Regions from separate parts of the Kitasatospora sp. NPDC088779 genome, predicted to be linked through region 1. Evidence: riboswitches for the same ligand, from Rfam matches in the RefSeq annotation. Region 1 holds a riboswitch; each other region holds the start of a gene.
The links. A riboswitch is a leader RNA that binds a small molecule or an ion and turns the genes downstream of it on or off. The one in region 1 is predicted to bind cyclic di-AMP.
Positions count from the first base shown of each region.

Region 2: another riboswitch for cyclic di-AMP. It lies ahead of AB0P03_RS20955 (transglycosylase family protein); the one in region 1 lies ahead of AB0P03_RS30555 (LysM peptidoglycan-binding domain-containing M23 family metallopeptidase).
Region 3: another riboswitch for cyclic di-AMP. It lies ahead of AB0P03_RS01605 (glycoside hydrolase family 16 protein); the one in region 1 lies ahead of AB0P03_RS30555 (LysM peptidoglycan-binding domain-containing M23 family metallopeptidase).
Region 4: another riboswitch for cyclic di-AMP. It lies ahead of AB0P03_RS13055 (NlpC/P60 family protein); the one in region 1 lies ahead of AB0P03_RS30555 (LysM peptidoglycan-binding domain-containing M23 family metallopeptidase).

Region 1 covers NZ_JBFBHW010000042.1:38,592-45,628, reverse strand. The annotation lists gene AB0P03_RS30570 (MarR family transcriptional regulator) at 1-64, shown strand, start outside; gene purB (adenylosuccinate lyase) at 179-1,609, shown strand; gene AB0P03_RS30560 (MFS transporter) at 1,617-3,149, opposite strand; cyclic di-AMP (ydaO/yuaA leader) riboswitch at 3,462-3,644, shown strand; gene AB0P03_RS30555 (LysM peptidoglycan-binding domain-containing M23 family metallopeptidase) at 3,647-4,603, shown strand; gene AB0P03_RS30550 (DUF2470 domain-containing protein) at 4,853-5,572, opposite strand; gene AB0P03_RS30545 (MFS transporter) at 5,752-6,966, shown strand.
Region 2 covers NZ_JBFBHW010000020.1:137,890-144,926, forward strand. The annotation lists gene AB0P03_RS20940 (MazG family protein) at 1-581, shown strand, start outside; gene AB0P03_RS20945 (SDR family NAD(P)-dependent oxidoreductase) at 599-1,024, opposite strand; gene AB0P03_RS20950 (cytochrome P450) at 1,289-2,584, shown strand; cyclic di-AMP (ydaO/yuaA leader) riboswitch at 2,795-2,962, shown strand; gene AB0P03_RS20955 (transglycosylase family protein) at 2,968-3,885, shown strand; gene eno (phosphopyruvate hydratase) at 4,153-5,439, shown strand; gene AB0P03_RS20965 (septum formation initiator family protein) at 5,671-6,183, shown strand; partial or broken gene AB0P03_RS20970 (DUF501 domain-containing protein) at 6,155-6,670, shown strand; gene AB0P03_RS20975 (Ppx/GppA phosphatase family protein) at 6,826-7,037, shown strand, end outside.
Region 3 covers NZ_JBFBHW010000002.1:3,506-10,542, reverse strand. The annotation lists gene AB0P03_RS01630 (SDR family oxidoreductase) at 1-533, opposite strand, end outside; gene AB0P03_RS01625 (TetR family transcriptional regulator) at 676-1,320, shown strand; gene AB0P03_RS01620 (alpha/beta hydrolase-fold protein) at 1,508-2,650, shown strand; gene AB0P03_RS01615 (MoaF N-terminal domain-containing protein) at 2,744-3,073, opposite strand; gene AB0P03_RS01610 (lipase) at 3,283-4,635, shown strand; cyclic di-AMP (ydaO/yuaA leader) riboswitch at 4,894-5,060, shown strand; gene AB0P03_RS01605 (glycoside hydrolase family 16 protein) at 5,063-6,442, shown strand; gene AB0P03_RS01600 (hypothetical protein) at 6,462-6,947, opposite strand.
Region 4 covers NZ_JBFBHW010000011.1:118,184-125,220, reverse strand. The annotation lists gene AB0P03_RS13075 (rhomboid family intramembrane serine protease) at 1-237, opposite strand, end outside; gene AB0P03_RS13070 (hypothetical protein) at 439-702, shown strand; gene AB0P03_RS13065 (NYN domain-containing protein) at 1,005-2,351, shown strand; gene AB0P03_RS13060 (NlpC/P60 family protein) at 2,552-3,586, shown strand; cyclic di-AMP (ydaO/yuaA leader) riboswitch at 3,925-4,074, shown strand; gene AB0P03_RS13055 (NlpC/P60 family protein) at 4,085-5,230, shown strand; gene AB0P03_RS13050 (NlpC/P60 family protein) at 5,457-6,503, shown strand; gene AB0P03_RS13045 (hypothetical protein) at 6,692-7,037, shown strand, end outside.

The sequences.
Region 1 (7,037 bases):
GTTGCACTCGATCTGCGCGCAGGTCCTGCCGGTACTGGCCGGCAGGTCCGGCGCCGCCCAGTAGGCCGCCCGGCAGCGGGCCGCCCCGCGCCCGGCGGGAACCGTCCGCTCCGGCCCGGGCCGGAGCCGCCCGATGCGCCGACGTTCCGGCTGACCTCGGCTGTTAGGCTTGCGAAGCGTGAGCGCGAAGCCCCAGATCCCCAATGTCCTGGCCTCCCGGTATGCCTCGGCGACCCTGGCCCAGCTGTGGTCCCCCGAGCACAAGGTGGTCCTTGAGCGCCACCTGTGGCTCGCCGTCCTGAAGGCCCAGCAGGACCTCGGTGTCGAGGTACCGGCGAACGCCGTCGCCGACTACGAGCGGGTGATCGACCAGGTCGACCTCGGCTCGATCGCCGCCCGTGAGCGGGTCACCCGCCACGACGTGAAGGCCCGGATCGAGGAGTTCAGCGAGCTCGCCGGCCACGAGCAGATCCACAAGGGCATGACCTCCCGGGATCTGACCGAGAACGTCGAGCAGCTGCAGATCCGCCAGTCGCTGGAGCACGTGCGCGACCGCACGGTGGCCGTGCTGGTCCGGCTGGCCCGCCTGGCCGCCCAGCACTCCGAGCTGGTCATGGCCGGCCGCTCGCACAACGTGGCCGCGCAGGCCACCACCCTGGGCAAGCGCTTCGCGTCGATCACCGACGAGCTGCTGGTCGCCTTCCGTCGCCTGGAGGAGCTGATCGCCCGCTACCCGCTGCGCGGGATCAAGGGCCCGGTCGGCACCGCCCAGGACATGCTGGACCTGCTCGGTGGCGACACCGACAAGCTCGCCGAGCTGGAGCGCCGGGTCGCCGGGCACCTCGGCTTCGAGAACGTGCTGATCAGCGTCGGCCAGGTCTACCCGCGCTCGCTGGACTTCGAGGTGCTCACCGCCCTCGTCCAGCTGGCCGCCGCGCCGTCCAGTCTGGCCAAGACCATCCGTCTGATGGCCGGCCACGAGCTGGTCACGGAGGGTTTCAAGGAGGGCCAGGTCGGCTCCTCGGCGATGCCGCACAAGATGAACACCCGCTCCTGCGAGCGCGTCAACGGCCTGGCCGTCATCCTGCGCGGCTACGCCTCGATGACCGGCGAGCTGGCCGGCGACCAGTGGAACGAGGGTGACGTCTCCTGCTCGGTGGTGCGCCGGGTCGCGCTGCCGGACGCCTTCTTCGCCTTCGACGGCCTGCTGGAGACCTTCCTGACCGTCCTCGACGAGTTCGGCGCCTTCCCCGCCGTGATCGAGGCCGAGCTGGACCGCTACCTGCCGTTCCTCGCCACCACCAAGGTGCTGATGGGCGCGGTGCGCGCGGGCGTCGGCCGGGAGGCCGGGCACGAGGTCATCAAGGAGCACGCTGTCGCCTCCGCGCTGGCGATGCGTGCGGGCGCCCGCGAGAACGAGCTGCTGGACCGGCTGGCCGCCGACGAGCGGATCCCGCTGGACCGGGCCGGGCTGGACGCGCTGCTGGCCGACCGGCTCTCCTTCACCGGTGCGGCCGGTGCTCAGGTCGCCGAGGTGGTCCGCCAGGTGGAGGCCGTCGCCGCCGCCTACCCGGAGGCCGCCAAGTACGCGCCCGGTGACATCCTCTGACGATTCGTCAGCTGGCTGAGGGCCCTGCCGCCGATCCGGTGGCGGGGCCCTCGTCCGTGTGGACGTGGCCCGGGTCGAGCGGCGGGGTGGTGCCGCAGGCCCACTCGCAGTCCGGCTCGGCCACCGGGCGGTCCACCGGCGCGAGCACGTTGCCGCGGACGGTGGCGAAGGCCGTCAGACCGCCGGTGACCAGCAGCCCGGCGCAGATCAGCATCGCGGTGCGGAAGGCCGAGTCCACCGCGGACGGCACCCGGTAGGCGTCGCCGCTCAGCCCGGCGAGCGAGGGCAGCGCGGCGACCGCGAGCAGCCCGGCCGCGCGGGCGGCGGCGTTGTTGACGCCGCTGGCGATGCCCGCGTGCCGGACCTCGACGGCGGCCAGCACCGTCGCCGTCAGCGGCGCGACCAACAGGGTCATCCCGCAGCCCAGCACCGTGACGGCGGGCAGCACGTCCGCCCAGTAGGAGGAGCCGGGGCCGGTGCGCAGCATCAGCAGCACCCCGGCGGCGCACAGCAGCGGACCGACGGTGAGCGGGATCCGGGGGCCGATCCGCTTGCCCAGCCGCCCGGCGCGCGCCGACAGGGTCAGCATCAGCACGGTGATCGGGACCAGGGCGAGGCCGGAGACCAGCGGGGAGAAGCCGGAGACGATCTGCAACTGCACCACCAGCAGGAAGAACACCCCGCTGAACGCCGCGTAGACGCAGAGGGTGACCAGGTTGACGGCGGTGAACAGCCGGGAGGAGAAGAGGCCGAGCGGCAGCATCGGCTCGGCGGCGCGGCGCTCGACCGCGATGAAGGCCGCGCCGAGCAGCAGGCCGATCGCGCCGGTGAGCCAGACCGCGGGGGACAGGCCCTCCCCGGCGGCGGTCAGCGCGTAGGTGATCGCGCCGAGGGCGAGCGCGGCGAGCAGCGCGCCGGGGACGTCGAAGCGGCCGACGGCGCTCTCGTTCCGGCTCTCGGGGACGAACCGGGAGGTGACCGCGACCACGGCGGCCGCGAGCGGAAGGTTCAGCAGGAAGATCCACCGCCAGCCGGGGCCGTCCACCAGCCAGCCGCCGAGGAAGGGGCCGACCGCGGCCGACACCCCGCCGAGGCCCGACCACAGGCCGACCGCCGCCGAGCGGTCGTCCGGGTGGAAGACGGCTTGCAGCATGGCGAGCGAACCGGGGGTGAGCAGCGCCCCGCCGATGCCCTGGACGGCGCGGGCGGCGATCAGCACGTGGATGGTGGGGGCGGCGGCGCAGGCCGCGGAGGCGGCGGCGAACCAGAGCACGCCGATCAGGAAGACCCGGCGCCGGCCGTACCGGTCGCCGAGCGCGCCGCCGAGCAGGATCAGTCCGGCCAGGGTGAGCAGGTAGGCGTTGAGCGTCCACTGCAGGGACGCGAGGGAGGCGCCGAGATCGGTGCCGATGCGGGGCAGCGCGACGTTCACCACGGTGCCGTCGAGCATCGCCATGCTGGAGCCGAGCACCGTCGCGAGGAGGACCCAGCGTCCCCGCGAGGTGCCCAGGCGCAGTGTTCCTGCTTCGGAGGTGGCCACGGGCCGATCCTGCGCCCGTGGGGCGTACGTGACAAGGGTCACCGGGGGGTGTGTCGGTGGGTGCGCGGTGCGTGAGCGGGCGGGTGCGCAGCGGTGGCGGAATCGGCGCAGCGTCGTGGATCAGTGGCGCCGGGTGAATGGATTGTGCACGTACGGTGCAGCCGATCATTCGGAGGGTCACCGCAGCTCGGGGGGTTGTTGCCGGTTCAAGTGATCGACATTGCTTCACCCGAACGGATGGGTTTTAGTTCAGCGACCGCCCGGCCAGTCCGGACGGATCCACCGGGTGGAACGCCGAATCCTGCCGCTGCCCGGTGGCTCGCACCGAACTCTGTACGGCAGGAGCGGGGGACCCACAGGTAAGTCGCCGGACCGGAAACGGCACGCTTTCGCGTACCCGGATCCAGGGCCGGCTAGGGGTGAAGCCGCATGTGCGGCCGGGCAACTCCAGCCCGAACCCGACAGCTCACCTCGCAGGCGTCGGAGAGGAAAATTCCATGCCTGCACAGGCTCGTCGTATCGCCCTGCCCCGCGCCGCCCGCATCGGGATCGCCACCGCCGTCACCGGTGTCTCCTTCGCCCTGCCGCTCGTCACCGCGATGAGCGCCCAGGCCCACCCCGCGCCGGCCGCCGCGGTCACCGCCGCCCCGGCCGCCGCTCCCGCCGACCAGGCCCAGGCCTCGTCGCAGGAGAGCTACCGCGTCGTCAGCGGCGACACCCTGTCCCGGATCGCCGACGCCCAGCACGTCGACGGCGGCTGGCAGGCGCTGTACGACCACAACCGTGAGGTCGTCGGCGGCAACCCGGACCTGATCTTCCCCGGTCAGCGGCTCGTGATCGCCGGCCAGGCCGCCCCGGCCAAGCCCGCTGCCCCGGCGAAGCCCGCCCAGCCGTCCGCCCAGGACGCCGCGCCGGCCACCACCGCCAAGCCGCAGGCCCAGCCGGAGGTCCGGACCGAGGCGGCCAAGCCGTCCGCCCAGCTCCAGGCCCAGCTGCAGACCGCCGCGCCGTCCGCCGTGGTCACCGCCGTGCCGGTCGCCGCCGCTTCGGCCTTCGTCGCCCCGCTGGCCGGCCCGAAGCTGGGCACCGCGTACGGCGTGGCAGGCTCGATGTGGGCCTCCGGCCACCACACCGGCCAGGACTTTGTCGCCTCCACCGGCACCCCGCTGCGCGCCGTCGGCAACGGTGTCGTGGTGAAGGCCGGCAACGGCGGCGCCTACGGCAACGAGGTCGAGATCAAGCTCGCCGACGGCCACTACGCCGAGTACGCGCACCTCTCCTCGATCGGTGTGAAGATCGGTCAGGCCGTCAAGGCCGGACAGCAGATCGGCCTCTCCGGCGCGACCGGCAACGTGACCGGCCCGCACCTGCACTTCGAGATCCGCAACGGCTCGGAGTACGGCTCGGACATCAACCCGGTCGCCTACCTGCGGGCCCACGGCGTCGCGCTCTGACCCGTACCGGATGTGCCGGATGAGGAACCACCGCTGCTACGGGGCGAATCGACCGCCCGGGATGGTCATGTCGGGTGACCGCTCGACCGGGTGATCGCCGCAGCAGTGGACATGGGCGCGGGACACGCCCAGGCCGGCCCGGCTCGCGAGACTTCTCTCGCGAGCCGGGTCGGCCGCTGTCGTTTCCGGGCCTTGGTGGGTGTGTCCGGGGAGAGTTGACGATACGTCAGTGTGCTTCGGCGGGCCGGTTCAGAGCCGGTGGGCGGGCAGCCCGTGCTGGGCGGCGGTCAGCAGCTCGTGCATCCGCTGCCCGAAGTCCTCGGTGTCGGCGGCCGGTTCGGGGAAGACCAGGCGGACGTCGCGGTGGCCGTGCGGGTGGTCCAGGCGCAGGACCAGGCCGTGGCGGTCCAGGGCGAGCGGGCGGACCTCCGGGTGCTGGGCGAGCAGGTCCGGGTCGAGCAGCCGGGTGAGGACGGCGAGGGCGTCGGCGTGGTCGTCGGCGAGGTGGGTGAGCATGGCGGCCTCGTAGCGGGCCAGCGGGTCGGGCGTGGCGAGGGCGAGGTCGCCGGCGGTGAGCGCGCCGGTGCCGTACGGGGTGGCGAGGACGGCGTGGGCGACGTCCACGCGCAGGTGGACGCTGAGGCCGTCGTCGGCGAGGTGGGCCAGGTGCAGTCGGCCGGCCAGGGTGAGGCGGGCGCGGATCCGGTCGCGGACGGCGACGGGGGAGATGTCGGTGACGTCCAGGACGACGGCGAGTCCGTCGGTGGCGCGGGCGGCGGCGGTGGCGAGCGGGTCGCCCAGTGGGGCGCGCAGGCGCAGCCGGGAGCCGTGGACGGAGACCGGGGAGTCGAGGTCGTGGTGTTCGCCGAAGGCGCGGACGGTGAGCGAGGAGGTCGCGCTGAGCAGGCTCTGGACGCGCTCGGCGGTGGTGGGTTCGGGCACCTCGGCGTCGCCGGCGGGCAGGCTCATGACGGACCTCCAGTTAGTTAGGTGAGCCTAACCTAATCTCCGCTCGAGGGTGTGGCAAGTGGCGTGGCCGGGATTGCTGTCGTCGGGGATAGGTGGCGCTTGCAAGTACCCGCGGGTGTCTCGTATTGTCGACGCTGGTAGTTGCATGCGCAACGGTTCTCTCTGGAAAGCGGTCCCTCATGCCCCTCGCGCTCCTGGCGCTGGCGATCAGCGCCTTCGGTATCGGCACCACCGAGTTCGTGATCATGGGCCTGCTGCCCGAGGTCGCCGGCGACTTCTCGGTCTCCATCCCCACCGCCGGTCTGCTGATCTCCGGCTACGCGCTCGGCGTCGTGGTCGGCGGCCCGCTGCTCACCATCCTCGGCACCCGGGCCCCCCGCAAGGGCATGCTGCTGACGCTGATGGGCCTGTTCGTGGTGGGCAACCTGATCGCGGCCGTCGCCCCCGCCTTCGGGCTGCTGATGATCGGGCGGATCGTCAGCGCCTTCGCGCACGGCGCGTTCTTCGGCATCGGCTCGGTCGTCGCCGCCGACCTGGTCGCCCCGCACAAGCGGGCCGGCGCCATCGCCCTGATGTTCACCGGCCTCACCGCCGCCAACGTGCTGGGCGTCCCGATGGGCACCCTGCTCGGCCAGCACTTCGGCTGGCGCTCCACGTTCTACGTCGTCGCCGGGCTCGGCCTGCTCGGCCTCGCCGGGATCGCGGCGCTGGTGCCCGTCCAGCCGCGGGCGGGCGCCGCCCGGCTCGGCCCCGAACTGGCCGTCTTCCGGACCCTGCGGCTCTGGCTCGCGCTCGCCATGACCGTGCTCGGCTGGGGCGGCATCTTCGCGATGTTCACCTACATCACGCCGATGATGACCGAACTGGCCGGCTTCGCCCCGAGCAGCGTCACCTGGCTGCTCTTCCTGTTCGGCGTCGGCCTGTTCGTCGGCAACCTGCTGGGCGGCTGGTTCGCCGACCGCGCGCTGATGCGCAGCCTCACCGTGATCCTCGCGGTGCTCGCGGTGCTGCTGTTCGCCTTCACCTTCGCCGCGCACAGCAAGCCGGCCGCGATCGTCCTCATCCCGCTGATCGGGCTGTTCGGCTTCGCGACCGTCGCGCCGCTGCAGAAGCGGGTCATGGACCAGGCGGCGGGCGCGCCGACGCTGGCCTCGGCCGCCAACATCGCCGCGTTCAACCTGGGCAACGCGCTGGCCGCCTGGCTCGGCGGGCTGGTCATCTCCGGCGGCCTCGGCTACGACGCGCCGAACTGGGTGGGCGGGCTGCTCACCGCGGTCGCCCTCGGTGTGACGGTGTTCGCGGCGGCGCTCGACCGGCGCGGCGCGGCGGGCGAGGGGCGGGTCGTGGCGCGCTCGGGGGCCCCGGCCGAGCAGGGCGTGCCCGCGGGGCGGTGAGCGAGGGGGACGGCGGAGGGCCCGGACGCCTGGTGCGCGTCCGGGCCCTTGCGGTGGTCGGGCCGCTCGAC
Region 2 (7,037 bases), on a different contig from region 1:
CGCACGAGAGCCTGGTGAAGTACCTGGTCGAGGAGGCGTACGAGCTGGTCGAGGCGATCGAGGAGGGGGACCGGGAGACGCTGCGCGAGGAGTTGGGCGACGTGCTGCTCCAGGTGTTCTTCCACTCCCGGATCGCCGAGGAGCACCCGGCGGAGGCGTTCTCGATCGACGACGTGGCCGGTGACATCGTCGAGAAGCTGATGTACCGGCACCCGCACGTGTTCGGGGACGTCGAGGCGGAGGGCGCCGCCGAGGTGGAGGCGAACTGGGAGCAGCTGAAGGCGGCCGAGAAGGCGGACCGGGAGTCGGTGCTGGACGGCGTGCCGGCCGGGCTGCCGTCGCTGGCGTACGCGGCGAAGCTGGTGTCGCGGGTGCGCCGGGCGGGCTTCGCGGGCGTGCCGGACGAGCCGTACGCGCTGCCGGCGGAGCTGACGGCGCAGTCGGCGGGCCGGCTGCTGCTGGCGGTGGCGCAGCGGGCGCACGACGCCGGGGTGGACGTGGACGCGGCGCTGCGTTCGGCCGCGCGCGGTTACCGGGACGCGGTGCGCGCGGCCGAGGGCCTCGGGCCGGTCGGCGAGTAGCGGGCCCGGGCAGGGCCTCAGGCGGCCGTGGCGGTGTTCTCGATCGGCCGCCGCTGCCGGGGGACGACTTCGCCGATGGCCTCGCCGACGAGGGCGAGGAGTTCGGCGAGGCGTTCGAGGTCGAGGCGGGCGGGCAGTTCGGCGAGCGAGACGATCCGCTCGCCGTCGGGGCCGGCGACGCAGAACAGGTCGATGGGGCCGAGGTGCTTCTCGGCGGTGTCGACGAGGGCGGCGACGTCGCTGGGGCGGCGGATGTCGCCGCCGACGCCGACGACGGGGCATCCCGGCCGGTCGAGTTCGGTGGCGAGGTCCTCGGCGACGCCCGCACGTTGGTCGGCGATCAGCACTCCGGCGGCGCCGGCGGCGGCGAACCGGCGGGCGAGCTCGGCTCCCGATCCGCCGTCGAGTACCGCGATGACGACGACTGCCCCGCTGACCCGCATGGTCTGCTCCTCCCTGTGGGCGACACCGCACCGGCGCCCACGATTTCTGCGGAGGATCGTAGGCAGGTCCTGACCCTCCGCAACAGGGATTACCCCTCAGGTGACCAGGGTCACGCCCGCCACCCGGCCAAGAGCTGTCCAAGAGCTGTCCACGGGGCGTCCACGGAGCGTTGGCGGGCCGTCCGCCGGGTGTCGACGATCCGGCCCCGCCGGTCGCGTCCGCCGGAGGCGGTGCGGCCCCGACCCACCGGATACGGTCGACGCATGCCAGTGCAGCCCGATCCCGCCGCCCCGCAGCTCTTCACCTGGGAGTTCGCCACCGATCCGTACCCCGCCTACGCCTGGTTGCGCGAGCACGCCCCGGTGCACCGCACGACGCTGCCGAGCGGGGTGGAGGCCTGGCTGGTGACCCGCTACGCGGACGCTCGGCAGGCGCTGGCGGACGGCCGGCTGTCGAAGAACCCGGCGCACCACAGCGAGCAGGCGCACCGCACCGGGCGGGTGGGAATTCCGGGGGAACGCCAGGCGGACTTGATGACGCATCTGCTGAACATCGACCCGCCGGACCACACCCGGCTGCGCCGGCTGGTGTCGAAGGCGTTCACGCCGCGCCGGGTGGCGGAGTTCGAGCCGCGGGTGCAGCAGCTCACGGACCGGCTGATCGACGGCTTCGCGCAGCGCGGTTCGGCGGACCTGATCCACGAGTTCGCGTTCCCGCTCCCCATCTACGCGATCTGCGACCTGCTGGGCGTGCCGGCCGAGGACCAGGACGACTTCCGGGACTGGGCCGGGATGATGATCCGGCACGGCGGCGGCCAACGCGGCGGCGTGGGGCGGGCGGTGAAGCGGATGCGGGCGTACCTGCTGGAGCTGATCCACCGCAAGCGGGCGGATCCGGGTGATGACTTGATCTCGGGCCTGATCCGGGCGAGCGACCACGGCGAGCACCTGAACGAGAACGAGGCCGCCGCGATGGCGTTCATCCTCCTGTTCGCGGGGTTCGAGACGACCGTCAACCTGATCGGCAACGGCACGTACGCGCTGCTGCGCAACCCGGAGCAGCGCAGGCTGCTGCAGGAGTCGGTGGTGCGCGGCGAGACGGCGCTGCTGGAGACCGGGATCGAGGAACTCCTGCGCTACGACGGGCCGGTGGAGATGGCGACGTGGCGTTTCGCGACGCGGCCGCTGTCGATCGGCGGGGTGGACATCCCGGTGGGCGATCCGGTGCTGGTGGTGCTGGCCGCGGCGGATCGCGATCCGGCCAGGTTCGCGGACGAGAACACCCTGGACCTGGCCCGCACGGACAATCCGCACCTGGGTTTCGGCCACGGGATCCACTACTGCATCGGCGCCCCGCTGGCCCGCCTGGAGGGGCGGAGCGCACTGGCCACGCTGCTTTCCCGGCTGCCGGACCTGCGGCTCGCGGAAAACCCGGAGAACCTGCGCTGGAGGGGCGGCCTGATCATGCGTGGCCTGCGGGAACTCCCGGTCGAATTCACTCCGGAGACCTGCTCTCCGCACGCGCCGCCGGTCACGCCGACCGACGCCCCGACACGCTGACGGCATGTCTCCGGCGGCCCGTGGAGCCAGGCCTGAACCCGCATCAATCCGGACATACCGCCGCCGCTGGTAGGCGATTGACCACGCGCCGTAATTTGTGTGTGATATCGGTGATATGAGCTTGTTATTGGTCTGATGATCTGTCTACTCTCCCTGGAGTTCGCAGCTGCGGACCTCGTGCGCGGAACGCCGAATCCTGCCCGCCGCGTCACGGGAAATCGACCAGACCCTGGGCAGGGGCGGGGGAACCAGGTTTGTTGCCGTTCCCCGACGGCTTGGGGTGAAGCCGCCCGAGCGGAATCGTTTCCGCTTTCGGCGGCCGGGCCACCTCCCGGTCCGAACCCGACAGCTCACCTCGCAGGCGTGCGGAGAGGGACCTCTTCATGCTGTTCGTTGGAACCGGCCGCCACCGCCGTCGCACCCAGACCGAGAAGGCCATCGCCGTCGCCGGTGTGGCCGGCGTCGGACTCGCGATGCCGCTCCTCACCGCCACCGGCGCCTCCGCCGCCCCGGCCTCCACCTGGGACGCCGTCGCCCAGTGCGAGAGCGGCGGCAACTGGAGCATCAACACCGGCAACGGCTTCTCCGGCGGCCTGCAGTTCACGCCCAGCACCTGGAAGGCGTACGGCGGCACCTCCTACGCCCCGCAGGCCAACCAGGCCAGCAAGGCGCAGCAGATCTCGGTCGCCGAGAAGGTGCTGGCCTCGCAGGGCCCGGGCGCCTGGCCGGTCTGCTCCCAGAAGGCCGGCCTGAGCAAGGGCGGCGCCCCGGCCTCCGTGGACACCTCTACGGACGCCAAGCCCGCCAAGCAGTCCGCCGCCAAGTTGACCCAGCAGGCGCAGGCCCCGAAGCCCGCCCAGCAGCCGGTCAAGCAGGCCGCCCCGAAGCCGGCCGCCCAGCAGCCCGTCCAGCAGGCCCCGCAGCAGACGCAGCCGCAGACCCAGGGCTTCTCCGGCAAGGCCGGCTGGGACGCCGACGCGAAGGTGTACTGGTACCAGAACAACGGCGCCTGGTACTGGACCAGCCACCAGAGCGTCTACCAGCAGTACGCGGGCCAGCCCGCCGCCCAGCCGCAGTACGCGCCCCGCGCCGCGCAGCCCGCGCAGTCCGCCCCGGCCGCGCAGCCCGCCGCCGCGCAGGGCGGTCACGACTACACCGTCAGGGCCGGCGACACGCTGTCGACGATCGCCGCCGCCCAGGGCGTGTCCGGCGGCTGGCAGTCGGTGTACGACGGCAACCGCGGCACCGTCGGCGGCAACCCCAACCTGATCATGCCCGGCCAGGTGCTGCACCTCGGCTGAGCGGCCCGGGCCCTGAACGGCCCGCGCCCTGCGGGCGAAGGGGGACGGGACCTGTCCCCCTTCGCCCGCATTCCCCCGTATTCGCCCGCTTCGATCGGGCAAGCAGGTGAACTACTGGCGGGTAGCCGGGCCACACGCTGAGACGGGACCGAGGCCAGCGCGGCCCCGGGGGCCGGGGCGGTTAGGCTCTGGTCGTAACGACTCCGCAATCGTCCCGCCGGCAGCACCCAACGTCAGCCGGACCCTGCTTCCGCAAGGAGATGCCTCGTGCCGTCCATCGATGTCGTCGTAGCCCGTGAGATCCTCGACTCGCGTGGCAACCCCACGGTCGAGGTCGAGGTCGGCCTCGACGACGGCAGCACCGGCCGTGCCGCTGTCCCGTCGGGTGCCTCCACCGGCGCCTTCGAGGCGCTCGAGCTGCGCGACGGTGACAAGAACCGCTACTTCGGCAAGGGCGTGGAGAAGGCCGTCCTGGCCGTCATCGAGCAGATCGGCCCGGAGCTGGTCGGCTACGACGCCACCGAGCAGCGCCTGATCGACCAGGCCATGCTCGACCTGGACGCCACCCCGGACAAGTCCTCGCTCGGCGCCAACGCGATCCTGGGCGTCTCGCTGGCCGTGGCGCACGCCGCCTCCGAGGCCAGCGACCTGCCGCTGTTCCGCTACCTGGGCGGCCCGAACGCGCACGTGCTGCCCGTTCCGATGATGAACATCCTCAACGGCGGTTCGCACGCGGACTCCAACGTCGACATCCAGGAGTTCATGATCGCCCCGATCGGCGCGGAGTCCTTCTCCGAGGCCGTCCGCTGGGGCGTCGAGGTCTACCACACCCTCAAGGGCGTGCTGAAGGAGCGCGGCCTGTCCACCGGCCTCGGCGACGAGGGCGGCTTCGCGCCGAACCTGGACAGCAACCGCGAGGCCCTGGACCTCATCACCGAGGCCATCCAGAAGGCCGGCTACGTGCCCGGCCGTGACATCGCGCTCGCCCTGGACGTCGCCGCGTCCGAGTTCTACGAGGACGGCGCCTACCAGTTCGAGGGCAAGGCCATCTCCGCCGCCGAGCTCATCGAGTACTACGCCGAGCTGGTCGACGCCTACCCGCTGGTCTCCATCGAGGACCCGCTGGACGAGTCGGACTGGGACGGCTGGAAGGCCATGACCGTCAAGCTGGGCGACAAGGTCCAGCTGGTCGGCGACGACCTGTTCGTCACCAACCCGGCCCGCCTGGCCAGGGGCATCGAGACCGGCACCGCCAACGCGCTGCTGGTGAAGGTGAACCAGATCGGCTCGCTGACCGAGACCCTGGACGCCGTCGAGCTGGCCCAGCGCAACGGCTACCGCTGCATGATGTCGCACCGCTCCGGCGAGACCGAGGACGTCACCATCGCCGACCTGGCCGTCGCCACCAACTGCGGCCAGATCAAGACCGGTGCCCCGGCCCGCTCCGAGCGCGTCGCCAAGTACAACCAGCTGCTGCGCATCGAGGAGATCCTCGACGACGCCGCCGAGTACGCCGGCCGCGGCGCCTTCCCGCGCTTCCGCTCCGCGGAATAGCAAGCACAGCCGCTCTGCGGAATAGCCAGCACAGCCGCTCCGCGGAGTAGCAAGCACGGCCGCTCCGCGGAGCAGCAGGCTCAGCCGCTCCTCGGAGCAGCGAGCACGGTCGCTCCGCCGACCGGTGAGCACGCCTGACCGGTGCCCCGCCGTTCACCCCGTAGGGTGGACGGCGGGGCACCGTCGCGACCAGGAGGGGAACGGGAGATGGCAGGCTGGAGGATCCCGGGCTTGGCGGCCCGGCCTCGCTTCACGAGCCGGGCGACCGTCCTCGTCCTGGTGCTCTGCTCGCTGGTGGCGATCCTCGCCTACCCGACGCGGCAGTTCATCTCCCAGCGCGCCGAGATCTCCGCCCAGCAGGCGAAGGCCGACCGCTCCCGCCAGCAGGTCGAGCAGCTGCGCCGGGAGAAGGCCCGCTGGCAGGACCCCGAGTACGTCAAGGCGCAGGCCCGTGTCCGGCTGCACTACGCGATGCCGGGGGAGACCCCGTACATCGCGGTGGATCCGGCCGGTCAGGCCGCCGCCCGGCCCTCGTCGTCCGCCTCCGGTGTCGCTGCCGGCGCCGCCCCGGCCGCCTCCGACGGCGCGCCAGGCGGCTCGGCGCGGGCCGCCAAGCCCTGGTACGCCAGCATCTGGGACTCGGTCGACGCCGCCGACACCACCGACGCCGCCGTCCCGGCCCCCGCCTCCCCCCGTCCGCTCCCACCGTCCCCCGCTGGAGACACCTCCCCCCATGACCACTGAGAACCACCCCGCCGTCTCCGACGCCGACGTCGCCGCCATCGCCGCCCAGCTCGGCCGGGTGCCGCGCGGCCTGCGCGGCGTGGCGCACCGCTGCCCCTGCGGCAACCCGGACGTCGTGGAGACGGCCCCCCGACTGCCGGACGGCACGCCGTTCCCGACGCTGTACTACCTGACCTGCCCCAAGGCCGCCTCGCTGATCGGCACCCTGGAGGCGGACGGCGTGATGAAGGAGCAGACCGCCAGGCTCGCCGAGGACCCGGAGCTGGCCGCCGCCTACCAGAAGGCGCACGAGGACTACATCGCCCGGCGCGATGCCATCGAGGTGCTGGAGGGCTTCCCGAGCGCCGGCGGCATGCCGGACCGGGTGAAGTGCCTGCACGTGCTGGTCGGCCACTCGCTGGCGGCCGGCGAGGGCGTCAACCCGCTCGGCGACGAGGCGATCGGCCTGCTGGAGGACTGGTGGGCCAAGGGCCCCTGCGTCTCCCCGGCCGAGGTCGAGGCCGCCGGTGAGCGGGTCGCCCGCAACCGGGCCAAGGACCAGGACCACCAGGCCGTGATCGAGGCCAAGCAGCAGAAGGCCGCCGAGCGCGCCGCGAAGAAGCGGGCCGCCGAGGAGTCCGACGCCGGGGAGTCCGCGTGAGCATGACCCGGGTGGCCGCGATCGACTGCGGCACCAACTCGATCCGGCTGCTGGTCGCCGACCTGGACCCGGCCACCGGGGAGATCACCGACCTCGACCGCCGAATGATCATCAATCGGCTGGGCCAGGGCGTGGACCAGACCGGCCGGCTGCACCCGGACGCGCTGGCCCGCACCTTCGCGGCCTGCCGCGAGTACCGGGAGGTCATCGCCGG
Region 3 (7,037 bases), on a different contig from region 1:
TGCTTCGCGTACTCGGAGGCGATGGCGTGGGTGAAGGACTGGATGCCGCCCTTGGTCGCGGCGTACGCGGCCATGTAGGGGTGGGCGAAGCTCGCCGAGGTGGAGCTGAAGTTGACCACCACGCCCCTGCCACCCGCGAGCAGCGAGGGGAGCGCCTCGCGGGTCATCAGGAAGGTGCCGGTCAGGTTGACCGCGAGGAGCTTGTTCCAGAACTCCAGGCTGGTCTCGTGGGTGTGCGAGGAGCGGAGGATGCCGGCCGCGTTGACCAGGGCGTCCAGCCCGCCGAGGTCCGTGATCGCCGCCGCGACGCCGGTGACGACGGCCGCCTCGTCCGAGATGTCCAGGACCTGGATGGCCAGGCGGTCCGCGGTGCCGTCGGCGGTCGCGCGGTCCAGGGTCGCCTTCAGGCCGTCCTCGTCGACGTCGACGGCGACGACCTTCCCTCCCTCGGCGAGGATCCGGTGCACGGTGGCCTGGCCGATGCCAGAGCCGCCGCCGGTGATCAGGACGTTCCGTCCGCTGAAGCGCTCCATGGTGGTACTCCGTTCGTTCGTTCGTGGCCTCTCGACCTCAAGAGGCACGGTACGCCTTAATGGCATAACGTGCCAATAAGTCCTCTGGGTGTCACTTCGGCGCAACGCGCCACAGTGGCACCGGCCCGCGTACGCTGACCCTGTGACCGGACGCCCCACCCTGAATCAACGCCGCCGCGACGCCACCCGGCTGGACATCGCCCGTACCGCCGCCGCACTCTTCGCCGAGCGCGGGGCCGAGGCGACCACCGCCGAGGAGATCGCCCTCGCGGCCGGCATCTCGCTGCGCACCTTCTACCGGTACTTCTCCGTCAAGGAGGACGCCGTCGCGCCGCTGCTGGCGGCCGGTGGGCGTCGCTGGGTCGACCAGCTCGCCGAGACCCCGGCCGATCTGCCGCTGCGCGAGGCTCTGGAGCGCTCGGCGGTCGCCTCGCTGACCCCGCCCGACGAGGAGGCGGTCGAGGCGATGGAGTGGACGCGAAGCCTGCTGCGCGACCCGCGCCTCGACGGCACGTGGCAGCGCGTCCACGCCGACTCCGAGGAGCGGCTGCGGGCGGTCCTCGCGGCGCGTTGCCCGGGCGGCACCGACCCGCTGGAGATCCGACTGGCCGCCGCTGCGGCGACGGCCGCGATCCGGGTCGCGCTGGAGGAATGGGCCGCCTCGGACGCGCCCACGACCGGCCCGGGCTCCCCGCGGGAGCTCGGTGCGCGCTGCATGCGCGAACTCACGGCGGGGCTGCGGCTCTACGGGCGGGAGGGCTGGGCCCGCCCGGCCGCGAACAGGTGACAGATAACAGCTGACAGATTTCGTTATCTGTTATCTGTTATCTGTCGGCTGTCATCTGTCATCTGTTCCTCCTCCCCGGCCCCGTTAGGGTGGGTGATCGCGCGCCCCGGTGGGGGAACCGGGGTGACCACCTCGGATGTCCTGGACGGAGGGGGCGGGGAGTTCGAGGCGTGGGAGCAAGTAGGACATGGGTCTGACGAGCCACAAGGTGTTGGCGCTGGCCGTATTGATCGCCGTCGTGATGACGGCCGGCACGGTCTGGCTGTGGCCAAGACTCGCCAAGCAGACCTGGCAGGCGGTGCTCGGCCGGATCGGCTCCCTGCTCGCCACCCAGCTCGCGGTGCTGGCCGCGCTCGGCCTGGTGGCGAACAACTACTTCGCCTTCTACAGCAGTTGGGACGACCTGCTGGGCACCGGTGACACCGGCCCGGTGGTGATCCACAACAAGGCGGACGCGTCCGGCCGGCTGCTCGTGGAGACGATCGGCCACGCCTCCGTCAAGGGCGGCGGCGCGATGGGCCGCGAGCCCAGCCAGTCCGGTGAGATCCGCAAGGTGCGGATCGACGGCGCGGCCAGCCGGCTGTCCACCGAGGGGTACGTCTTCCTGCCGCCGCAGTACTTCCAACCGGAGTACGCGCAGCGGCAGTTCCCGGCGGTGATCGTCAGCACCGGCTTCCCCGGGATCGCCGAGAACCTGATCACCCGGTTCAACTACCCGGGCGCAGCGCTCAAGTTGCTCCAGGACGGCAACATGCAGCCGACCGTCATGGTGCTGATGCGCCCCTCGCCGGCCCTGCCGCAGGACACCGAGTGCGAGGACATTCCGGGCGGCGCGCAGTCCGACACGTACTTCACCAAGGACGTCCCCTCAGCGATCCAGGCGAGCTTCCGGGTCTCCTCCGACCCGCAGGCCTGGGCCTTCATGGGCAACTCGACCGGCGGCTACTGCGCCCTCAAGCTGGCCATGCGCCACCCGGACGTCTTTCCGACCGCCGTCGCGCTCTCCGCCTACTACGACGCCGCCGACGACCCGACCACGGGCGACCTGTTCGGCGGCAGCAAGCAGCGTCGTGACGAGGCCAACCTGATGTGGCGGTTGAAGAACCTGCCGCAGCCCAAGGTATCCGTGCTGCTGGCCGGCACCAAGAAGGGCGACGGCGACTACCGGCGCGACACCGAGGCCTTCGTCGACGCCGTGCAGTCCCCGATGAAGGTCTCCTACAGCATGTTGGAGAACGGCGGCCACAACTTCGAGACCTGGAGCGCGCTGCTGCCGTCCTCGCTGGAGTGGATGTCCCAGCACCTCAAGGTCCCGAACCAGGCTGCCTGAGCAGGCCGCCCGAGCAGACTGTCTGAGCAGGCAGTCTGCTCAGACAGTCTGAGTAAGCCGACGGACAGCGAGGGGGCGCGGGAGCGGTGAGGCTCAGGCCACCCGCTCCAGCGTCCCGGTGTGCAGCTCGCCGACCCGGCCGCCCTCGCCCTCGTACGTCCAGAAGGCGCGTACCGTCAGCCGGCCGAGGTCCATCACGTGGCTGACGGTGATCCCGCTCTCCTCGGTCCAGCTGATGAAGTAGATCTCCGGCGCCACCTCGGCGACGTGCAGCCGCACGTCCTCCCACTGGCCCGCCGACTCGCCGAGGCCCTCCCAGCGCAGCCGCCTGCCGTCGGCCGAGTAGGTGTTGCGGAAGGCCGCGCCGTTGTCGGCCCGGAAGAGGTAGGTGCGGCCGGCGAAGGCGGGCAGGGGCGCGGTCATGGTGGGGCGGTACCTCGTTCCTGTGGGGCCGTGCACGGCGGTCTTGTGCACTGCGGAAGATGTCGGACCTCCAATTTATCCGACCCGGTGAGCCGGGTGGGCGCACCCGTGGACGGTGCGCCACGGCACCGGCCGCCACCGCGCAGGCCGGCGCGGTGTGCGGCGGGCACCTGGGCGCCCGCCGGCGGCCGGTCCTACCGTCCACCCCCATGAGACGCACCCCCACCCCCATGCGGCACACCCCCACCGCCGTCAGACGCACCCCCACCGCGTTGTCCGCCCTCCTGCTCACCCTCGCCGCGCTGCTCCTCGGCACCCCCACTCCCGCCCAGGCCACCGCTGCCCAGACCGTCACTGCCCAGACCGTCACTGCCCAGACCACCGCCCAGGCGGCCACCGCCCCGCTCACCCTCGAAGCCGCCTTCCCCGCCCCCGGCAACGGCTGGGCCAAGGTCGAGCGCTACCTCGACACCACCCCCGGCTTCCGCACCGAGCAGTACCCGGCCGACGGCCGCGGCGACCAGGACGGCGCCCGCCGGACGTACTTCGGCGGCACCGGCCAGCCCTCCTCCAGCCGCTTCCTGCTGTACTCGGCGACCGGCTGGGACACCGGTAGCCGTCCGACCCCCGTGCTGCTGGTCCACGGCGCCAACGACAACGCCGACCGCGCCTGGGCGAACCCGGGGGAGAGCGGCACCTGCGGTGCCTCCGCCTGCCCGTCCACCGGCCTCGCCCAGTACCTCGCCGGCACCGGCCACCGGGTGTTCGCCATCGGCTTCGCCCACAAGCAGGGCGACAACCTGCTCCAGGCGCAGGCCGTCGGCGACGCCGTCGCGCTGATCCGGGCCCGCCTCGGCGTCCCGCAGGTGGACGTGGTGGCTTGGAGCAAGGGCGAGGTCGCCGCCCGGGCGTACGTGTCCTCGGTGCGCCCGTCCTGGGGGCGGGCCTACGCGGGCGACGTGCGCCGCCTGATCACCCTCGGGGGCCCGAACGGCGGGCTCGACTACGTGTACGCGCACGGCTGGTCGTTCGACCTCGCGAGCTGGCCGGCCTGCGGCGGCACCGCCAACGCGCCGTCCCCGCACCTCTACATGACCTGCTACGGCACCTACACGGCGCAGCCCTGCCTCGGCGTGCTGCCCACCGGCGGCTACGACTGCTACCCGGGCCAGCGCCAGCTGCTCGCCCGCTGGGACGGCCGGTACGGGGTGGACGGCACCGCCCAGGACTGGTGGACCACCTACTACGGCGGCCAGGGCTTCTACACCTCCGGCCAGGGCATCCAGGCGGCGATCGACGCCGGTTCGCTGATCGCGCCGCTGCAACAGGCGGGCGTCCCCGCGTCGGTGCGCACCTATCTGCTCGCGGGCGGGTCCGCCGACATCCCGGGCGTGCTCAACGAGAACCGGGGGCCCAGCGACGGCATCGTGTTCACCGCGAGCGCCCTGGACACCACCGGCATCGCGACGATCGGCGGCACCCGGCTGCTCACCGGCCTCAACCACCTGGAACTCGCCTGGGCACCGGAGGCCGAGAGCCAGGTCGACAACTGGCTCGCTTGACCCGTGGACCCGTGGACCCGTGGACCCGTGGACCCGTGACCCGTCGATTCGCCGATCCGTCGTTCGGCAGCTCGACGGCTCCGCTGATCCGTCCCAACTGATCCACCACGCAGCGTCGTTGATCGACACCACTGTGACCTGTGCGACAACCGGCCCGGGCAGGTTGTCCGTTCACGGACGGCCCGCCTAGCCTGCAACCGTCGTCCGCCCTCGCGGACCCCCGCCGCCGGGACGCCGAGTCCTGTCCACCCGCCGGCCGGCAACCGAGCACCACAGCGGACGGGAGCGGGGGAACCAAGGTCAGCGCCCGGCCCGTACGCTCCCGCGTGCGGGCCGTGGCTAGGGGTGAAGCCGCTTCCACCGGCGGCCGGGCTGCCTCAGCCCGAATCCGACAGCTCACCTCGCAGGCGTCGCAGAGGACACTGCCATGCACCAGCCTGCCCGGCGCCGCGCGCCGCGCCACGCCCGCCCCTCCCGCCGGGGCCGCAACGCCACCCTCGCCGTCACCGGAGCGCTCGCCGTCACCGGCGCCGGACTGCTCGGCCTGCCGGCCGTCTCCGGCGCCCAGGCCGCCACCGCCCCGACCGTCACCCAGGACCGGCTCGCCCCGGCGACCATGGTCGCCAACCAGGCCGCCACCGCCTCGCTGACCCTCCACTCCTCGGCCTGCTTCACCGCGAAGACCGTCGGCGTGGGCGTCCGGAACGCGGCCGGTGCGAACCTCGACTTCCCGGGCAACGCCTCCAATGTGCAGATCTGCCCGAGCGGCCTGTCCTTCACCAGCGGCGCACGCGCCCTGCCGGCCGGGACGTACACCCAGTTCGGCTTCTGGCAGGACCTCGGCGGGACCTGGCACAACCTGGCCTCGCAGCAGCTGGTGGTCTCCAGCACCCCGACTCCGCCCCCGACCCCGACGCCCACCACGACGCCGACTCCGCCCCCGACCCCGACGGCGACCCCGACCCCGACGGCGACCCCCACCGCGAAGCCGACCCCCACCGCGAAGCCGACCCCCACCGCGAAGCCGACCCCGACGAGCAGCCCGAGCACGAGCAGCCCGAGCCCGAGCAGCCCGAGCGCCACCGCCAGCCCGTCGGCCGGCACCCCCGCATCCCCGGTCGCCGGCAAGTCGCTGACCTGGTCCGACGAGTTCAACGGCCCGATCAGCTGGGGCTCGCGCTGGGTCGGCGACAAGAGCACCGCGTACAAGTACGGCAACCACAACCCGGACGACAACAAGCTCGACCTGCTGAACAAGAACAACGTCAGCGTCGCGAACGGGGTCGCCACCTTCACCGCCGCGCCCGGCACCACCACGCTGGAGAACGGCAAGCAGGCCTGGAACACCGGCTTCCTGACCACCGAGGGCTCCAGCGAGGGCTTCCAGGTCAGGACCGGCGACTACGCCGAGACCCGGGTCAAGCTGCCGTCCGGCTCCGGCGCCTGGCCGGCCTTCTGGACCTGGAAGAACGGCAACGGGGAGGTCGACTCCTTCGAGTATCACCCCGACAACCCGAACCTGCTGGAGCTGACCAACCACGTCAACCCCGGCAACCCCAAGTACTACACCGACGCCGGCGCCGTCGCGAAGGACCAGTGGGTGACCATCGGCACCTATTACGGCGCCACCTCGGTGGACTGGTACGTCAACGGCGCCAAGGTGTTCTCGGACGGCAAGGGCGTCGGCGCCAACTGGTCGGCGTACCTGATCCTCAACCTGTCGGTCGGCGCGGGGAAGTACCACCCGGCGCCGCAGGGCACCGCCCCGATCACCTTCGCCGCCGACTACGTCCGCGTGTACCGGTAGGGCCTTCGGGGCTTCCGGGTCAGGAACCGGGAGCCGTCTCGACCACCGTGATGTCGAACGGCTGCCGGTTGTTCCCCTCGTCCGGGTCGTCCACGCCGCGCACCGAGACCGAGCCGCCGGTGAGCTTGCCGATCCGCAGGTCCGGGGAGAGGCGCACCGGTACCAGCGCGGTCGCGCTGCGCAGCGGGGGCAGTCCGGCCGGGAAGACACAGCGCACCTGCCGGCCGTTGAGCCGCACCTCGCAGTCCTCGGGGAAGTACGGGCCCACTGGGGAGACCCCGGGAGGCAGCGTCACCAGCACGGTGAACGGTGCGGCGGTGGTGTCCGGGCCGCGGTTGGCGATGAAGGCGTGGACGGTGGTGGTGCCGCCGGGCGGGGCGGCGTCCGGGTCGAGCCGGACCACCTCCAGATCGGAGCGGGACGCCGTGGGGGCTGCCGTGTCCACCGCCGGCCGGGGCTCGGGCCGCCGCAGCGCCCAGGACGGGCCGGCGGTCAGCGTCGCCACCGAACAGCCGGCCGCCATCGCGGCGACGAGCGAGGCCGCGCGGAATCCGCGGAGCCTGCTGGCCTGCCCGGACCCGCCCCGCCTGGACCC
Region 4 (7,037 bases), on a different contig from region 1:
GGCGGTCAGCGGGCGGCCGGCCAGCACCTCGGCGGGGATGACGCCCCAGCGCTGCTCGTACCGCTGCTCCGCGCAGAGCCGGGACTGGCCGGTGCCGTACAGCGGGTTGAGCCCGGCGGCCGGGCCCAGCAGGAACACCAGGGTGTTGACCGCGATCAGGGCGTAGGTGACCGCCGGGGCGGGCACGGACGGGTGCTCGCCCCGCGCGTCGGTGTGCCCGGGGGCCGTCAGTGCCATGCGGCCAAGCATCCCTCCGTGTCGGGCGTGTGACACGGCCTTGTACGGCAGGTGGACTAGCCCGCTCGTTCTCCTGACTGGTGGCCGGGATGGTTGCCTCAGGCAATAGGCTTGGGGCGGGCAATCCCGCCTCCCGCCGCCGACGCCGGGGCTCCGGGGGGAGCGCCTAGCCCACCCAGGGACCACCCGAGAGGACCCCCGATGACCGTCCCCGCCCTGACCGCCGAGACGCGCTGGCGCTGCACCCTGTGCGGAAACCTCACCCGCTTCGACGTGACCCGCACCGCGCGGGTCACCGAGTTCCTGCACTTCGACCTGGCCGGCGAGTCCAAGGTCGAGGAGACCGAGGTGCTGAGCGAGACGATCGAGTCGGTGCGCTGCCGCTGGTGCAACGCCGTGGACCAGGTCGAGCTGGTGGCCCGTCCGGGCGCCGAGAACGCGGAGGCCTCCGCCGACCAGGGCTGACGCCCGACGGCGCGGGGGCGGGTGCGCGGCGCGCCTGCCCGCCGCGCTGGGACAATACAGACAGGACGCACGGAGCGTGACGACAGGGCGGCGGCCGCGGGCCGTGACCCCGTAGGACCAGGATCGGAGCCGAGGACGTGGTGGACGCAGCGAGGGAGCCCGCCGAAGCGCAGGGGCTTCAGCCCGCTGCGGCCGTGCAGGCGCGGGCCGCCGACGCGGCTCCGTCCGAGCCCGCGGCCGTCGGCGGGGCGGCGGGTTCCGATGAGTCGGTGGGCTCCGGCGGGGCGGCGGGTTCCGGCGAGGTGGCGGGTTCCGGCGAGGTGGCGCCGGAGCGTGGTGCCGAGAAGCTGGACCGGCCGCTGCCCGAGGGCGTGCGCCGGCGCGTGGTCGGCCTGGCCTCGGACGCGCTCGGCGGGCTGCCGCCCGGCGAGCTGCCGCAGAGCCTGCGCCAGTACGTCAAGTTCACCCCGGCCCGGCGGGCCAAGTACGCGGCCACGGCGCTGGCCGCGGCGCTGGAGTCGGAGCCGGCGTTCCGGGTGCGGATAGCGGAGCGGCTGAGGCTGGGCCAGCCGGACCTGGTGAAGGCGTTGGAGTCGGGCAGCGTTCCGGGCGCCGCCGATCCGATGGACGTCGCGGCCGCCGCCTACCTGGTGCGGTCGGCCGGCTGGAGCCGGCTGGTGGCCGAGGCCGGGGAGGAGGCCGAGCGGGCCGGCGCCGAGGGCGCGGCCGCCGAGGCCACCCGGCTGGCGGAGAAGTTGCAGGCGGAGCTCGCCGAGCTGCGGTCCGCCGCCCGGGCGGACCTGGAGCGGCAGCGCGCGGAGTCCGAGGACGTCCGCCGGGAGGCCGAGTCGCTGCGGAAGAAGGTGCGCTCGCTGGAGAGCGACACCCGCCGGGCGCAGGCCGAGACCAGGCGGCTGACCGCCGAGCTGGAGGCCGCGAGGGCGCAGGCGGCCGCCGAGCGTGGCGCCGCGGAGTCCGAGGCGCGGCGGCTGCGGCACCGGGTCGGCGAGCTGGAGACGGCGGCCGAGCAGGGCCGCCGGTCGGCCCGCGAGGGCCGCAGCGTCGAGGACATGCGGCTGCGGCTGCTGCTGGACACGGTGCTGCAGTCGGCGCAGGGGCTCCAGCGGGAGCTGGCGCTGCCGGTCTCCCAGATCCGGCCGGGGGACCTGGTGGAGGCGGTGGTGCCGGGTGCGGCCTCGCCGCACGACGTGGCCCGGCGCGGTCTGGCCGACGACGATCCGGCGCTGCTGGACCAGCTGCTGGCGATCCCGCAGGTGCACCTGGTGGTGGACGGCTACAACGTGACCAAGACGGGCTATCCGACGCTGCCGCTGGAGCAGCAGCGGATCCGGCTGCTGGGCGGGCTGGCGATGCTGGCCCAGCGCACGCAGGCGGAGGTCACCTGCGTGTTCGACGGGCAGGACCTGGACGTTCCGGTGATCATGGCGCCACCGCGCGGGGTGCGGGTGCGGTTCAGCCGGACCGGCGAGACCGCGGACGAGCTGATCCGCCGTCTGGTGCGGGCCGAGCCGCAGGGTCGTCCGGTGGTGGTGGTGTCCACCGACCGGGAGGTCGCGGAGGGCGTGCGGAAGGCCGGCGCGCGCCCCGTGGCTTCCGTTCTGCTGCTGAACCGGCTGGCGCGGCCCTGACGGCTGCCGCGGCGGGATGAGGCCTGGTCAGCGCCCGGTTTGCGGCGGTGTGCACATCCAGTGAAGCCTGCGGGGGAAGTGGAGTTCACGCCTTCGGGGGAGTGGCAAAACCCGTGGATCTTCCCTAGGGTGTGGCGTCAAACCTATTTTCCGGATTCTCACCTGATCGGGTGAGGCCGATGGAAGAAGGAGCAATTCCCTTGGCCTCCCACCGCCGTCCCAAGCAGCCGAGCCGCGCCCGGGTCTCCGTGCTCACCGCTGCCGCGGCGACCGCGGTCGCCCTCTCCGCGCAGGTCGCCGCGCACGCCGCGCCCCAGCCGAGCAAGACCGACGTCAAGGCGCAGATCGACCAGCTCCAGCAGGATCAGGAGCAGGCGGCGGAGAAGTACAACGGCGCCAAGGAGCGGGCCGACCAGCTCCGCAAGCAGTCCGACCAGCTGCAGGACAAGGTGGCCCGCAGCCAGGACGAGATGACCCAGCTCCAGACCGGCCTGGCCGGCGTGGCGGGCGAGCAGTACCGCACCGGCGGCATCGACCCGTCCGTCCAGCTGATGCTCTCCTCGGACCCGTCGGGCTACCTGGAGAAGGCGTCCAGCGCCCAGCAGGCCAGCGCCAGCGAGTCGGAGGCGCTCAAGGGACTGCTGGACCAGCAGCGCCGGCTGGACCAGGAGAAGTCCGAGGCCGCCGCCGTCCTGGCCTCGCTCGACTCCACCACCAAGGACCTGAACCAGGCCAAGACGGACGTCAACCAGAAGCTGAAGGCCGCGCAGGACCTGCTGAACTCGCTCAGCGCCTCCGACCGCGCCGCGCTGCGGGCCCAGCAGCAGCAGGACGACCGCGCCTCGCGCGGCAGCGACCGTGCCGACCTCGGCAGCCTCCCGCAGGCCGGCGGCTACGCGGGCGTGGCCGTGGCCAAGGCGATGAGCAAGCAGGGCTCGCCGTACGTGTGGGGCGCCACCGGCTCGACCACCTTCGACTGCTCGGGCCTGATGGTCTGGGCGTACGGCCAGGCCGGCGTCTCGCTGCCGCGCACCTCGCAGGAGCAGGGCAACGTCGGCACCAAGGTCTCGCTGGACCAGGCCCAGCCGGGCGACCTGGTCATCTACGGCGCCGACCGGCACCACGTCGGGATGTACATCGGCAACGGCATGGTGGTGCACGCGCCGCACACCGGCGACGTGGTGAAGGTGATGAAGGTCGACGCGATGCCGATCAACACGATCCGCCGGGTCTGACGGCCCGACACGCCCGAAGGGCCCCGTCCGGGCCTGTGATCCACGCCACCCTCCGACCGGGGGTGGCGTTCGGGTTTTGTCCGCAGCGCGAGTCCCCGGTGAAGAGTGATCAGCTTTGCGTACGGCGGTGATCACTATGTGTCATATTCACAAAAGAACTTTGGTCTTCTTCCGTCTTTTTTCTGACAAGGATTTGAACGGATCACGGTTCAGTTACTAGGGTCGTGCCCCGAACCACCGCACTCCCGATCGCCCAGCCAGGGTGACGGCGGTGGTTTCCGTCGAGTTCGTGACGCAGCGGGGCGGGCCCAGTGCCTGCCCGACGGGGAGCCCAGCAGTCGGGGGTGCTGTCGAACGGAGCCGGGGAACCACGTTCCTCCGGGGTGAATCGGCGCCAGGTCGGCCGGTGGAACGGCCGTGAGGCGTCGTAGGGCACGCTTCCGGCCCGAACCCGTCAGCTCACCCGGTAGACGGCGTAGGAAGAAGGAGTCCGCCTTCGTGGCGTCCCATCGTCGTCCCAAGCCCGCCAGTCGCACCCGGGTCTCGATCCTGACCGGCTTCGCCGCGGCGGCCGTCGCGCTGTCCGCGCAGTCCGGCGCCCACGCCGACCCGCAGCCGACCAAGGACCAGGTCAAGGAGCAGGTCGACCAGCTCAACGAGCAGGCCGAGGTCGCGACCGAGAAGCTCAACGCCGCCCAGGAGAAGCAGCAGCAGCTGCAGAAGCAGGTCACCGACCTGCAGGACCAGGTGGCGCGGCAGCAGGGGCAGGTGACCGACCTCCAGGGCGGCCTGGCCGAGATCGCCGGCGAGCAGTACCGCAACGGCGGCATATCCCAGACCGTCCAGCTGATGTTCTCCGCCAGCCCGGACACCTTCCTGAGCCAGGCCGACACGCTGAACCAGGCCGGTGGCACCCAGAAGGGCCAGCTCAAGCAGCTCCAGGACGAGCAGCGCAAGCTCGACCAGGTGCGCTCCGAGGCCCAGGGCAAGCTCGCCGAGATGGAGACCACCACCCAGCAGCTGAAGAGCGCCAAGGACGAGGTCCAGGGCAAGCTCAAGGCCGCGCAGGACCTCTTCAACACCCTGTCCGAGCAGGAGCGCCAGGCGATCCGCGCGGCCGAGGAGAAGGCCGCCGCCGAGGCCAAGGCGAAGGCCGACGCCGCCGCGAAGGCCGCCCAGCAGCAGGCGGCGGCCCAGCAGGCCGCCGACCGCTCCTCCCGCGACAACAGCCGCACCGACCTGAGCGCGTCGCAGGCCCCCGCCGCGCCGGTCACCAAGCCGAGCGCCGGCAGCTCGCGCGGCGCCGCGGCGCTGTCCATCGCCGCCTCCAAGATCGGCAGCCCGTACGTCTACGGCGCCTCCGGCCCCGGCTCCTTCGACTGCTCGGGCCTGATGGTCTGGGCGTTCAACCAGGTCGACGTCTCGCTGCCGCGCACCTCGCAGGAGCAGGCCCACGCCGGTACCCGGATCGGCACCGACCTCTCCCAGGCCCAGCCCGGCGACCTGCTGATCTTCTACGGGGACGCCCACCACGTCGGCATCTACGCGGGCAACGGCCAGGTGCTGCACGCGCCCAAGCCGGGCGCGTCGGTCCGCTACGAGGCCGTCGGCAACATGCCGCTGACCTCCATCGTGCGGGTCTGATCCCCGCTCAGGCCCTCCCAGGCCCGGCCTTCCACCACGGAAGGCCGGGCCTGCGGCTTTTCCGGCGCATCGGACTGATGTCCGATTGCGGGTCAAATATTCGGGTTGGCAGGGGTTTGGACTCGGTTGCCCGGACTCGCTAACGTCTGCCACCGGACTCCGCTTCCAGGGCCGCCCGCGTTGGGGCGGCGGCGGGGCCCACCGCCGGATCGGAGCCGCTGCCGCCATGCCCGTGCACCGTCGTTCCCAACTGCTCGCCCGTGCGCTGGTGCTGACCGCGGCCGCCGCCACCGCCCTGGGTGTGACGACGGGCGGCAGCGCCCAGGCCGCCCCCGCCGCGCCGGACACGCCCACCCGCAAGGACGTCAAGGCGCAGGTGGAGCAGCTCTACGGCGAGGCCGAGCAGGCGTCCGAGAAGTACAACGCTGCCCAGGAGGCGCAGCAGCGGCTCCAGGGCGAGACGACCGTCCTCCAGGGCGAGATCGCCGTCGCCCAGGACCAGCTCAACCAGTTGCGCGGCGACCTCGCCACCGTGGCCGGCGCCGAGTACCGCGGCGGCGGCATGGCCCAGACCGTCCAGCTGATGCTCTCCACCGACCCGGAGGGCTACCTGTCCCGGGCCCGCACCCTCGACCAGGCCGCCGAGCGGCAGCAGGAGACCCTGCACGAACTGGCCACCCGCCAGCGCCGGCTCGACCAGCGCCGCACCGAGACCGCCGGCAAGCTCGCCGAACTCGACCAGGCCCGCCGCTCGCTCGCCGACAGCAAGCAGCAGATCCAGCAGCGGCTCACCGAGGCCCAGCGGCTCCTCAACAGCCTGGGCGTCGCCGAGCGGGCCCGGATGGCCGCCCAGGACGCCCGGGAGGCCGAGCAGCGCGCCACCCGGGGCACCGACCGGCTGGACCTTGGCACGGCCCCGCCCGCCTCCGAGCGCGGGGCGGCCGCGCTGGCGGCCGCGGTGCGGATGATCGGCTCGCCCTACCTCTACGGATCCACCGGGCCCCGCGCCTTCGACTGCTCCGGTCTGATGTACTACAGCTGGCGGCAGGCCGGAGTGACCCTGCCGCGCACCTCGCAGGCCCAGGCGTACGCCGGGCAGCGGGTCAGCCTCTCCGAAGCGCGGCCGGGAGACCTGGTGATCTTCTACCGGGACATGCACCACGTCGGGATGTACGCCGGCGGCGGGGTGATCGTGCACGCCCCCTACCCGGGCGCCAAGGTCCGCTACGAGAGCGTCAACGCGATGCCGGTCGCGGGGGTGGTCCGGCTCTGAGCCCGGCACCGTCCGACCCCGACGCCCCCCACCCGATAGACGGCGCCCGCCGGACGCTGTCCCGGCGCGGTGCGCTGCTGCTCGCGGCCGGCGGGCTGGCCCAGCTGTCGCTGCCGCCGGCGGCCCCGGCGGACCCCTCCGCGGCCGGGTGGGCGTCGGACCGGTGGGCGTCGGACCGGCGGGCCGAGGTGGCCGCGCTGCTGGACGCGCGGGCCCGGGCGCTGCCCTCCTGGTCCGGACCGGCGGCGATCGAGGCCGGCTACCGCAACCTGGTGCTCGGCGCGGACGCCGGACCGGAGCGGCTCACGGCCGCCGCCGACCTGGCGGTCCGGATCACCGGGTACGACGACTACCCGGTGGTGTACCCGCGCCGGATCGACCTGGTCCTGGCCGGCGGCGGCTGGCGGGTCGACCGGGAGGAGAGTGCGAGCGGGCCCCCGGCGCTCTGGGACCTCGGCTCCGCCCGGTCCGCGGCGGGCGCGCACTGCCTGGTGCTCGGACTGGCCGACGGGCCCGACCCGGCCGGTCTGGTCG